One region of the Erwinia sp. Eh17-17 genome, then DNA from elsewhere that is predicted to be linked to it. Evidence: predicted binding sites of a transcription regulator. Region 1 holds the regulator's gene; each other region holds the start of a gene.
The links. The regulator CRP, encoded in region 1, controls carbon source genes, mostly activating them, when cyclic AMP is high. The targets are predictions, from matches to a motif close to ATGTGANNNNNNTCACAT.

Region 1 (3,171 bases):
GCTGGTACGCCAGCTTCACCGCCTCCTGCTCACTGCCCAGCAGCATCTGCAGGGCTTCCTGATAGGTTTCCAGCGCGTCGTGCGCATTCTGACGCATCAACCCGCTCTGCCACTGCGGCCACAGCCAGATCATGCCGGCAAACGCAATCAGACAGCCTATCAGCGTATCCAGCAGGCGCGGCACCAGGAACTGCGCCCCGTTGAGGGACAGCAATTGCAGCGAATAAACGGTGGTGACGGTAAATCCAATCGTGGCCCAGCCGTAAAATTTACGGATAAACAGGTAGCTCACCAGGGTGATGGCCAGCATGATCAGCAGCACCCAGGACTCCGGGACATGCAGGCCCAGCGTGGTGGCGGCAATCACCAGCCCGGCCAGCGTACCCAGCGCTCTGTGCTGAATACGTACCCTGGTGGCGCTGTAACCATTAAGGCTGACAAACATCACTGTCATCAGGATCCAGTAAGGCTTCGGCAGGTTAAAGAACAGTGCCAGAGAGCTGGCAAAGGTCAGCATAACGGCATAGCGTGCGGCGGTGCGCAGGGCCGAGGATTTCAGCGACAGGTAGCTTTTCAGCGCGGGAAGCAGCGGCAGGCGGCGCTGGCGGTCGGCCATCAGGTCGCGACGGTACAGCGGGCGCTGGGTGCGTAGTACCCGTGCAATGCGGCTGAAGTGGTAGTAACAAAAGTTACCCACCGGGTTATCCGGATGCTGACGGGCGATTTTCTCCAGCGCCTGCAGCGGTTTGTCCATGGTGAAACGTTGCGCAAAACGGTGGTAGAGAATGTCATCCGCCAGCACCCGCAGCCGGGCGGCAATGGTCTGGGCATTCCAGCGGATCACCGCCTCAGCGTGGCTCTGCTCCACCAGTTTCTGCACTTCTTCCGGCTGATGCAGACTGACCGCAATGTGTTCCTGTAAGTCGAGTGCCACCTGAAACGCCCGCGTCAGGCGCTGATAGTGGTTATCGCGGCTGGCGGACAGCATATGCATCTGCTGGTAGCAGGTGTTAATCAGATCGACCGCTTTCTGCTGGCGTGCCAGCAGCGGCGGCAGGGCAGTTTCCGGGTCAGTCAGTCGGGTGAGCAGGGTGTATTTGGCGTCGCAGTAGTCGGCCAGCTCGCGGTATAGCAGACTGAGGGTTTCGCGCATCGGCTGCTCTTTCCACAGCCAGAACCAGAACCAGTTAAATGCGCCGTACCAGACGGTGCCAAGAATATACAACAGCGGTGGCTGCCACATCGGCATCCGCCCGGCAAGGCTGAGGGTGAAGATGGCAGCGATCAGAGAAGCGGGTAACAGACGGCCATGAAGCGGACTGATTTCACCGGTCACGCCCAGCAATAATGCCATGACCAGCAGGATCACCGGCAGCGGCACGCCTTCGGCTCCGGCGTACTGGATTAAAAAACTGCTGAAGGCGAACAGTCCACCGCCCACTATCAGGCGTTTAAAGAAGCGTTTGTGCGGGGTATCAAGACCGGCGTTATTACAGCAGGCAGGCACCAAAGAGAACAGCAGACCGCTTTGCAGTTCACCCAGCATCCAGCCAATGGCCACAGGTAAACACAGCACCAGCGTTTGCCTGAGCGCATAGTTAACTTCGGGATGATAGATGATTCGCCGCCACATGATCCACACCAAATAAAAACGGCGCGACAGGGCGTCGCGCCGTGGGGTCAGAGCCGGTTAACGTGTGCCGTAAACAACGATAGTTTTACCGTGTGCGGAGATCAGGTTCTGATCTTCCAGCATTTTCAGAATACGGCCAACGGTTTCGCGGGAACAGCCAACAATCTGGCCGATCTCCTGACGGGTGATTTTAATCTGCATACCATCCGGGTGAGTCATGGCATCAGGCTGCTTCGCCAGATTCAGTAACGTCTGGGCAATGCGCCCGGTAACGTCAAGGAAAGCTAAATTACCCACTTTCTCTGATGTGACCTGCAGTCGACGCGCCATTTGTGAAGACAGGCGCATCAGGATGTCAGGATTCACCTGAATCAACTGACGGAATTTTTTGTAGGAGATTTCAGCCACTTCACAGGCTGTTTTTGCACGTACCCACGCACTGCGCTCCTGACCTTCTTCAAAGAGGCCCAGTTCGCCAATAAAGTCGCCCTGGTTGAGGTAAGAGAGGATCATCTCTTTGCCTTCTTCATCCTTGATTAACACCGCTACAGAACCTTTAACGATGTAGTAGAGGGTTTCCGCCTTTTCACCCTGATGAATCAGCGTGCTTTTGGATGGATATTTGTGAATATGGCAATGTGACAGGAACCATTCGAGAGTAGGGTCTGTTTGCGGTTTGCCGAGAACCATTCGCTGTTATCCTCTGTTGTAATCGTGCCTAATCTACCCTGTATTCTACGTGCTGCAGCGGCGTCGCCGCTGGCCTGCTGCGCGAAATATTTAGGGTATCAGGGTATGAGTCCCTGCCAGGCGTTGAAATATTCAAGCGTTCCCATAGGAAATGATACGGGCCTCTGTTAAGAGCATGGCTCGTGCTGTCGTCCCGTTTTTACCTTGCATTCTCATGCCAGTAAAATATTGCAGCTTTGTTTGTAGCACAGCTTTACCAGACTGTCTTCTGTTGTCTCGCTTCAGCATAATTTGAAAAAGGGAGCATTGCCGTTTTTCCTGGCGCGGCGTACTCTGCGGTAACTGAATGAATTCGAGGATTTAGTTATGCAGGCACGTGTTAAATGGGTTGAAGGGCTGACATTTTTGGGAGAATCCTCATCTGGCCATCAGATTCTGATGGATGGAAACTCAGGGGATAAAGCACCCAGCCCGATGGAGATGGTGCTGATGGCGGCCGGAGGCTGTAGCGCCATTGATGTGGTCTCTATTTTACAAAAAGGCCGTCACGATGTGGCCGACTGTGAGGTGAAGTTAACGTCAGAGCGTCGTGAAGAGGCCCCGCGTATTTTCACCCATATCAATCTGCATTTTATCGTCAGCGGCAAAGCGCTGGGGGATAAGGCGGTGTCCCGCGCGGTCGATCTTTCCGCAGAGAAGTATTGCTCGGTGGCCATTATGCTGGGCAGCGGGGTGAAAATGACGCACAGCTACGAAGTCATTGAGCTGTCCTGATGACTGTCACTGGGGTTAATGCCGGTGCAGGCCTGGTGGAAAAGCGTCAGTAATCGCTGTGCTCTCGCTATCAG
Region 2 (3,171 bases), on a different contig from region 1:
ATTTACCCACGCCGTGCGTAGAAGCCTGCGCGCGGTGAGCCGTACCGAAAGCGTCCATCACAAAGATGTCGCACAGGGCAGCATATTTTTTGGAGAGGGTTTCGTCGTCTTTTTTCTCGCCTTTGTTAAAGCGCACGTTTTCCAGCACCACCAGCTTACCCGCGGTCAGCTCTACGCCGTCCAGGTAATCTTTTGCCAGAGAAACGTTTTCTGCACCTAACTTGTCTTTCAGGTAGTTCACTACCGGCAGCAGAGAAAACTCTTCGCTGTATTCACCTTCGGTCGGACGACCCAGGTGCGAGGTAACCATCACTTTTGCGCCCTGCTTCAACGCCGCTTCAATCGTCGGCAGAGAAGCGCGAATACGTGCATCTGACGTCACTTTCCCTTCTTTAACTGGCACGTTCAGATCCGCACGGATCAGAACACGTTTACCAGCCAGATCCAGATCGGTCATCTTAATTACAGACATGGTGAACCCTCTCGTTGATTCTCAAAGTTTTACAGACGCTGTACGCGTCTTACCTGAAACCGCTGGTGGCCATAGCTAACGTTGTATCGATCATACGGTTAGCAAAGCCCCATTCGTTATCACACCAGACCAAAGTCTTAATCAGGTGCTGACCGCTGACCCGCGTTTGGGTGCCATCAACAATGGCACTGTGCGGATCATGGTTAAAATCAATGGAGACTAACGGCAATTCCGTGTAGTCAACTATACCACTAAATGCCCCTTCTGACGCGTTTTGCAACAAGGCGTTAACCTCGCAGGCGCTGACGGGATCCCGCACGCTGACGCTCAGATCAATCGCCGTAACGTTGATGGTCGGCACACGGACGGCGATCGCTTCAAAACGATCGTTAAATTTTGGAAAGAAGCGGGTAATCCCGGCGGCAAGCCGTGTATCAACGGGAATAATCGACTGACTGGCCGCGCGCGTCCGGCGCAAATCAGGGTGGTACGCATCAATCACCTGCTGATCGTGCATGGCCGAGTGGATGGTGGTGACCGTCCCTGACTCAATGCCCCATGCATCATCTAACAGTTTGATAATCGGAATTATGCAGTTCGTCGTACAGGAGGCGTTAGACACCAGTAAATGTTCTGGCTGCAGATCTTTTTCGTTAACGCCAAACACCACGGTAGCGTCAAGATCGCTTCCGCCGGGGTGTGAAAACAGGACCTTTTTGGCCCCGGCCTGCAGATGGGCTTCGCCATCCGCACGGCTGCCATACACGCCGGTGCAGTCCAGCACGATATCCACATTCAGCTCACGCCACGGCAGCGACGCGATATCAGTATGGTGCAGAAGACGGATGGTGTCATCGCCGACAGACAGCAGGTCGCGCTCCTGGCGTACATCCCAGGCGAAACGCCCGTGGCTGGTGTCGTACTTTAACAGATGGGCCATTCCGGCTGCATCGGCCAGCTCATTGATGGCAACCACTGTGATCTCGGCACGGCGGCCGGTCTCATACAGTGCGCGCAGTACGTTACGCCCGATACGACCAAATCCATTAATGGCAATGCGAACCGTCATATTACCCCTGCATCAGAATTCACTATGAAATCGGACAATTAGCCTGAGCCAGTCGCCGCAATTTGTACAGGATATTCTTGCATCGTCACCCGCTTCTGTCTGCATGATGATTGTCATCAGGCTCACAACTGAAACGCTTCAGCTAGGATAATAGAAGTGAGGAATAATAGGAATGACTGGGATCAATTATGGCGCTTAAGTTTGGATCCACGTCACAATTTTAGAAAAAAACAGGGGAGAGGTAATCAGGGGCGACTGAAAATAAGTCGCCCCGTTATGCACACGGACGAGGCAGGCCTCGTCCGTCAGATCATTACAGCAGACCTTTCGCTTTGGCGACCACGTTTTCCACGGTGAAGCCAAACAGGTCGAACAGTTTCTCAGCAGGTGCAGACTCACCGAAGCTGGTCATGCCGACGATAGCGCCGTTCAGGCCAACGTATTTGAACCAGTAATCTGCGATACCGGCTTCAATCGCTACGCGTGCGCTGACAGCTTTCGGCAGCACAGACTCGCGGTAAGCCGCATCCTGTTTGTCGAATGCATCGGTAGACGGCATAGAAACGACGCGCACCTTGCGGCCTTCAGCGGTAAGCTGGTCATACGCACCCACTGCCAGCTCGACTTCTGAACCGGTAGCGATCAGGATCACGTCAGGCGTACCTGCGCAATCTTTCAGTACGTAAGCACCGCGAGCGACGTTCGCCAGCTGTTCTGCAGTACGCTCCTGCTGCGCCAGGTTCTGACGGGAGAGGATCAGGGCAGTCGGGCCGTCCTGACGTTCCACCGCGTATTTCCACGCAATGGCTGACTCCACCTGGTCACACGGACGCCACAGGCTCATGTTTGGTGTCACACGCAGGCTGGCCATCTGCTCAACCGGCTGGTGAGTCGGGCCGTCCTCACCCAGACCGATAGAGTCGTGGGTATAGACCATCACCTGGCGGATCTTCATCAGCGCCGCCATACGCACCGCATTACGGGCGTATTCAACGAACATCAGGAAGGTCGCCGTGTACGGCAGGAAACCACCGTGCAGGGTGATACCGTTTGCGATGGCGGTCATCCCGAATTCGCGCACGCCGTAGTGAATGTAGTTACCCGCTGCATCTTCGTTGATAGGCTTAGAACCCGACCACATCGTCAGGTTGCTTGGCGCCAGGTCAGCAGAACCGCCCAGGTATTCCGGCAGCAGTTTCCCAAAGGCTTCGATGGCATTCTGTGACGCTTTACGACTGGCGATTTTAGACGGGTTAGCCTGCAGCTGTTCGATGAACTTCTGCGACTCCGCTTCCCAGTTGGCTGGCAGCTCATTCTTCACGCGGCGTGAGAACTCTTCTGCCAGTTCAGGGAAGGCTTTCGCGTAAGCGGCAAATTTCTCGTTCCACGCGGCTTCTTTCGCGCGACCGGCCTCTTTCGCATCCCACTGAGCATAGATGTCTGAAGGAATCTCGAACGGCGCATGGTTCCAGCCCAGCTGTTTGCGGGTCAGTGCGATTTCGTCATCGCCCAGCGGCGCGCCGTGGGAATCGTGGGTACCGGCTTTGTTCGGTGAACCGAAACCGATCACGGTTTTACACATCAGCAGGGAAGGCTTGTCGCTCACGGCTCTGGCTTCTTCAACCGCTTT
Region 3 (3,171 bases), on a different contig from region 1:
TACAAAGGCTTCCGACGAGTTAACGATATGGCAGGGTACGCTGCCCGGTGACAGGTCAAAGTTCTGCTGTAAAAAGGCCTGATGCATATCATCCAGATGGTCAAAGGCCACCGCAGGCGCTTTCAGCAGGGCAGAGCGTGTGACCCCGTTCGGGAAGTAGCGTGCAGCAAATTCTTTTGACCCGACAAACAGATAGTCGAGCGCCCCTAACTGATCGACCAGACAGCTGGGCAGCGGCTGGGGTTGAATACTGACGGCGCCGACCACTTCGCCGCGGCGCAGACGCTCCTGAGTGCGGGTTTCATCTTCCACCTGAAGATTGAGGCGTACCGGCGAATCGGTCAGCACGGTTTTCAGCGCGGGCAGCAGCCAGGTCGCCAGACTGTCGGCGTTCACCGCCAGCGACAGCAGCAGCGGCGTCGTGCCGCTGTTATCGTCACCCAGCCACTCTTCTTCCAGCAGCTCCACCTGGTGCAGCAATGCCAGCAGTTTCTGGCCCTGTTCCGTCGGGCGTGGCGGCACGGTTCGCACCAGCAGAGGCTGGCCGAACATATTCTCAAGCTGTTTAATACGCTGTGAGACTGCTGACTGGGTAATACAGAGCTTTTGCGCGGCACGTTCAAAGCCGCGCTCGCGAATCACTGCATCCAGCGCCTGAAGCGTTCGATAATCCGGGCGTTTCATGAGTCTTAATACTCTCTTTCAGGTGTGGTAGATGCACTATGCCATATTTTATGCATTTTGCGCCGTGCTAACCTCACTTTATGAATCAACCACTTTGTGGGCTGTGTTCCAATCCTGCCAATCAAATGCCGCGCAGTGCAGCTTTTTTTCACAGCCTTGCTTTATACTACGCGCACACAGTGGCAGCACAGGTTTTAAACATATCATGACGCAGGATGAACTGAAAAAAGCCGTTGGCTGGGCAGCACTTGATTACGTCACGCCGGGTACCATCGTTGGCGTGGGTACCGGTTCGACCGCCGCCCACTTTATTGATGCTCTCGCCTCCATCAAACATCAGATCGAAGGTGCGGTGTCCAGTTCGGAAGCCTCCACGGCTAAACTGAAGGGCTACGGCATTCACGTATTCGACCTTAACGAAATCGACGAGCTGTCGGTCTATGTTGACGGGGCTGACGAGATCAACGGCCAGATGCAGATGATCAAAGGCGGCGGTGCCGCACTGACGCGTGAAAAGATTATTGCTGCCGTCGCCGACCGCTTTATCTGTATTGCCGATGCATCCAAGCAGGTGGATGTGCTGGGGCGCTTCCCTCTGCCGGTCGAAGTGATCCCGATGGCGCGCTCCTATGTTGCCCGTGAGCTGGTGAAGCTGGGTGGACAGCCGGAGTACCGTCAGAATGTCGTCACCGACAACGGCAACATTATTCTCGACGTTCATAATCTTAAAATCATTGACCCGACACGACTGGAAGCGGCGATTAACGCTCTGCCTGGCGTGGTAACCGTGGGGCTGTTTGCTGCCCGCTGCGCGGATGTTGCATTGATTGGTACGGCCGACGGTGTGCAAACCATTCAAAAATGATCTACCCGGCGTGAGTGCGGTGCAGGTTATTTTTATCTAAAAAACATCTTTTCTTTTGCAGGCAGAATTTAGTGACTTATGTCACACAGAGGCTGCCTTTAGCGCGTTCCTCCTGGTGGTTCGCGCTGCGCCACGATTTTCTATCGTAATGTTCTGACTGACGGGCTTGCCGTGCTGACGGCCAGGCAATCGTTTGTATTGCTGCTTGCGTAAATTTTGTTATTTTGACAGAAGGCTATCTTATATCCCTGCGGGTTTCTCTTCTCAGCAGGCTGACATTGCGCCTGTAAACGGGAAACAATGCGGGGATCAAGCCACATCTGAAGTCTGCTAAATAGGGTCGGGAAATGGCAAAAGTATCACTGGAGAAAGACAAGATTAAATTCCTGCTGGTGGAAGGCGTTCACCAGAGTGCAGTAGATAATCTGCGCTCTGCGGGCTACACCAACATCGAATTTCACAAGGGCGCACTGGATAGCGAAGCACTGAAAGAATCCATTCGCGATGCGCACTTCATTGGTTTGCGTTCGCGCACTCACCTTACCGAAGAGATCTTCGCTGCGGCAGAAAAACTGGTTGCCGTAGGTTGCTTCTGCATCGGGACCAATCAGGTTGATCTGAATGCGGCCGCGAAACGTGGTATTCCGGTGTTTAACGCACCCTTCTCCAATACCCGATCCGTTGCTGAGCTGGTTATCGGTGAGCTGCTGCTGATGCTGCGTGGTGTTCCGGCGGCTAACGCTAAAGCGCATCGCGGTCAGTGGCATAAACTGGCGGTGGGTTCCTATGAAGCGCGCGGTAAAAAGCTGGGTATCATCGGTTACGGTCATATCGGTATGCAGCTGGGCGTGCTGGCTGAAAGCCTGGGCATGCATGTGTTCTTCTACGATATTGAAAGCAAACTGCCGCTGGGTAACGCTACTCAGGTTCAGCATCTGTCCGACCTGCTGAATATGAGCGATGTGGTGAGCCTGCACGTGCCGGAAACACAGTCGACCCAGAATATGATGGGGCCGGAAGAGCTGGCGTTGATGAAGCCGGGCGCGCTGCTGATTAACGCCTCGCGCGGCACCGTGGTTGATATTCCGGCGCTGTGCCACGTGCTGGCGACCAAACACCTGGCGGGTGCGGCGATTGACGTATTCCCGGAAGAACCGGCGACCAACAGCGATCCGTTTAATTCACCGCTGTGTGAGTTCGACAACGTGATCCTGACGCCACACATTGGTGGCTCCACGCAGGAAGCGCAGGAGAACATCGGGATTGAAGTGGCGGGCAAGCTGGCGAAGTACTCGGACAACGGTTCCACGCTGTCTGCGGTTAACTTCCCTGAAGCCTCGCTGCCGATGCACGGTGCGAACGCCAGCCGTCTGATGCACATCCATGAAAACCGTCCCGGCGTGCTGACGGCCATCAACCTGATTTTTGCCGACCAGGGCATCAATATCTCCGCACAGTATCTGCAAACCACACCGCAGATGGGCTATGTGGTGATCGACGTTGACGCACCGCAGGATGTGGCGGATAAAGCGCTGCAGCTGATGAAAGCCATTCCGGGCACCATCCGCGCGCGTTTATTGTATTGAAACACGGGCTGACCGAAAAAGAAGGTCAGCCCCTAC
Region 4 (3,171 bases), on a different contig from region 1:
GCTCAGTTTATCCAGCTCGGCAATGGATGCGGAAGGCACGCGCAGCGAGAACGCCCGTCGCAGACGCACATCGTGCGTTACGGAGGCGATATTCTTCAGCCCCTGTAATATCCCGGCGTGCATCCGGTGCGACAGATAAAATGCCAGCGCCCCTGTCACCAGCAGACTGCCGCCCAGCCACTGCAGCGCCTGCCATAAATAGCGCAGCACGCGCGTGGCATCGCCGTGGATCCACACCCGGCCAATTTCCTGCTGCTGGTAGAGAATCGGTGCGCTGACAGGCTCAGGGAACAGCCAGGTAGAGATGGCGGCGCTGACGCCGCGGTGGGTTTCCTTTCCCGGCATCTGCCAGCTGACCAGCAGTTGTCGTTCGGCGTTGTAAATGCGCGCAGCAGAGAAGTCGGTGTGGGTGCCGATATCATTGAGAATATTTTCTGCCATTTCTGCATCGTTTTTCAGCAGCGCAGTGCGGGCACTGTAGCTGACGCTGGTGGCGATGAGCTGGATATTATTTTCCGCATAACTGCGCAGCACAAACATCGACAGCGCCGACAGAGAAAGCCCGCTGAATAACAGCGATACCAGGATAATAACCAGGTGGATGCGTTGAAATGACTGGCGCATGGTGGGGAGTTCGCGCGCAGAGGGCGCCGTCCGCGACGTTCTGTTTTTCATCAGAAGGTCAGCGGGTACGTAAGGCACAAAAGCCAGAAGTGACCATGAAATGACATACCGTCTCCGTTAATCATCGCCGCTGTATGCAGGCTGGCCTTTCTATTAATAATTCTTATCATTCTTGTTTTTTGCCGATAGCGGCCATCTCCCAATATTGAAAATGGGAAGGTGATGACAGCTCAGTGAGAATAAGCGTTAGTACAAAAATCCTACAGATCAATAACCGTGTGTACAACTTTTAACAGCGTCGGATTCATCTTAAACCGATAAATTTGACTTAATAGAAAACCAGATGAGTAGAGAACAAACCCGTCGCCGGAAGCATGACGAGCCAGGCTGAACACCCTTTATTGCCAGGGTAAAAAAATCGCCCTGCCGGGTATAAATTTTGTTCAACTTTTAAAATCGAATGATATAATGTGACCTTCATCACACTTTCATGACCTGTTTCAGAGCGGTATCGCGCATACCTGGCCGTTCGGGTTCCGCTGCCGGTGATGATGTACCCCGTTTGTCAGGACCGATCGCCCCGGAGTTTTTAGAACATGGCTACGATTACCACCAGCGTTATTCTCATGAGATGGGAACTGCTCAGTGCAGTGATGATGTTCCTTGCCAGCACCTTCAACGTGCAGTGCCGTAAAGCCAGCCGCAACGTGATGGCGTTTGCGTTTACCGGCATCGGTATCGGCATGTCATGCTGGTTTGTTACGGGTCTGCTGGGCATTACGCTGAGCATGGATAATCTGCACAATTTCTGGAACATCACCAAAGATGTTTTTGTGGAAGTGATGAGCCGTACCCCTACCGACTGGCCAATGCCCTAAGCGACACCTGCCCGGAGAACTGACCTGACTCACCGGGCAGGAGGTTATTTGCCACTCTTTAAATCTTTTTTAGCACCGCCGGTAACGGCACATCGCTGGAAGATTTCACTTCCGGCAACACCTGCGTTTTACGATCCTGCAACCACATATCCCCCATGATCTGATTCAGACCATTATCCAGTCCGGTCACCATGCCTGCGCCTGGCGTAAACGTCAGTTCACCGAAGTAGATATTGCCTTCATGGATATACCAGTCCACGCGCACATAGTCGAAATCTGTCGCCAGCTGCTTACTGAGTTCCAGCGCACGTTCAAGGGTTTCCGCTTCCGCACTGATATCGAAACCCGTATCACGAATCTTATAGAAACTCTGCTTCAGATTATTGACGTAGAAGCTCATCGACAGCGCTGAATTGCCCACACGGTTATAGATCACCTGCAGCACGTACTCGAAGTTGCCATCCTTCTTATTGAACATGTGAAACTTATAATCAATCGCGGCAAATTTGCCGTCCCCGACATACTGCTCAACCAGAATGCGCGGTTTGATGTAGCGGTAGTGGATCTCACGCGCATGGTGTGAAAAGTCCTTATGCAGCCACTCATCACAGCGGCGGATCAGCAGCTGTTTCTGGATGCAGTCCGGCTCTTCCAGCACGATCTCAACCATGCCGGAGCCATGATTCGGCTTGATCACCGTATTTTTCAGGCTGGGCAGGTTGAGCAGCGAGATCGGATCGTCCGTCTGATGAATCAGTGGAATCAGATACGACTCGCCGATGGTGTGGGCGATATACTCTCTGACCAGTAATTTATCGGACAAATTCGCATAGCGCACATGATCACCTGTGACATATTTACGATACAGAACTTTCTCATTGAATAGCTTTGGTTCCCGAATATTGGGTATTCTTTTGAATTTCTGATAGTAATAAACTTTATCCTGATACGACCAGGGCATTTTCTTAAACAGGTAAACAAAACCTTTTTTCAACTCGGCTTTGAGCTTGAACATGGTTTACCTCATCTGTAGGTTTTGTAGTTGAGTGAGGAAAGCTGTATTTTAAGAATGACGCCATTCTTAAAGAAATAGTTCATTATCGTCAGGGAAAGGAGTTCGGTGATAAACACGCTCCAGGCTGCGCCTGTTAATCCCCAGGAATGGATAAAGAAGTAAGATGTTGCCAGACCAATAACCACCAGCAGAATAACTTTCACCAGTAAGTAATTGAAGCCACCCTCTTTAACCATATAGCGATAGGCTACTGTTCCCATTGCCGAAAAGCAGGTTGCTAATGACAATAACGTAACGAGGTTTCCCGATTGTGTGTAGTCTTGCCCATACAGGCTGTTAATGATCCTGTCGCCAAACAGCGCGACAACGGAGAGCATTAAAAGTGAAACGGCCATAACATAACCATTGAGTCGTGATGCCAGTTTTACTGCCACATCCCCACGTTGCCTGAAAATTTCAGAAAAACAGGATGTAATGATTGCCACCGGAATAAAGATCCATGAGGCAGAAATCGTATTTGCTGCGGTAAATAATCCCAGGTCATGGGCCGAGCTCACGCCGAGCAAAAAGAACTGTGCGGTTTTCACCTGAATCGCGATAAACACGCTGGAGATTGCCAGTGGCAGCCCCGCATGAAGTAAATAGCGCAGATAA

Region 2: a site for CRP is predicted at 1,742-1,759, ahead of epd (erythrose-4-phosphate dehydrogenase). Genes of this name have one in related genera too.
Region 3: a site for CRP is predicted at 1,619-1,636, ahead of serA (phosphoglycerate dehydrogenase). Genes of this name have one in related genera too.
Region 4: a site for CRP is predicted at 1,093-1,110, ahead of ABEH87_RS19225 (YjcB family protein). Genes of this name have one in related genera too.

What each region holds. Positions count from the first base shown of each region.
Region 1 covers NZ_JBDFQT010000004.1:22,550-25,720, reverse strand. The annotation lists gene ABEH87_RS12620 (YccS/YhfK family putative transporter) at 1-1,633, opposite strand, end outside; gene crp (cAMP-activated global transcriptional regulator CRP) at 1,691-2,323, opposite strand; gene ABEH87_RS12610 (OsmC family protein) at 2,690-3,097, shown strand.
Region 2 covers NZ_JBDFQT010000007.1:72,583-75,753, reverse strand. The annotation lists gene pgk (phosphoglycerate kinase) at 1-472, opposite strand, end outside; gene epd (erythrose-4-phosphate dehydrogenase) at 522-1,541, opposite strand; gene tkt (transketolase) at 1,855-3,171, opposite strand, start outside.
Region 3 covers NZ_JBDFQT010000007.1:80,649-83,819, forward strand. The annotation lists gene ABEH87_RS17105 (LysR family transcriptional regulator ArgP) at 1-684, opposite strand, end outside; gene rpiA (ribose-5-phosphate isomerase RpiA) at 890-1,549, shown strand; gene serA (phosphoglycerate dehydrogenase) at 1,897-3,135, shown strand.
Region 4 covers NZ_JBDFQT010000010.1:15,716-18,886, reverse strand. The annotation lists gene ABEH87_RS19230 (diguanylate cyclase) at 1-675, opposite strand, end outside; gene ABEH87_RS19225 (YjcB family protein) at 1,221-1,502, shown strand; gene ABEH87_RS19220 (ATP-grasp fold amidoligase family protein) at 1,561-2,517, opposite strand; gene ABEH87_RS19215 (polysaccharide biosynthesis protein) at 2,526-3,171, opposite strand, start outside.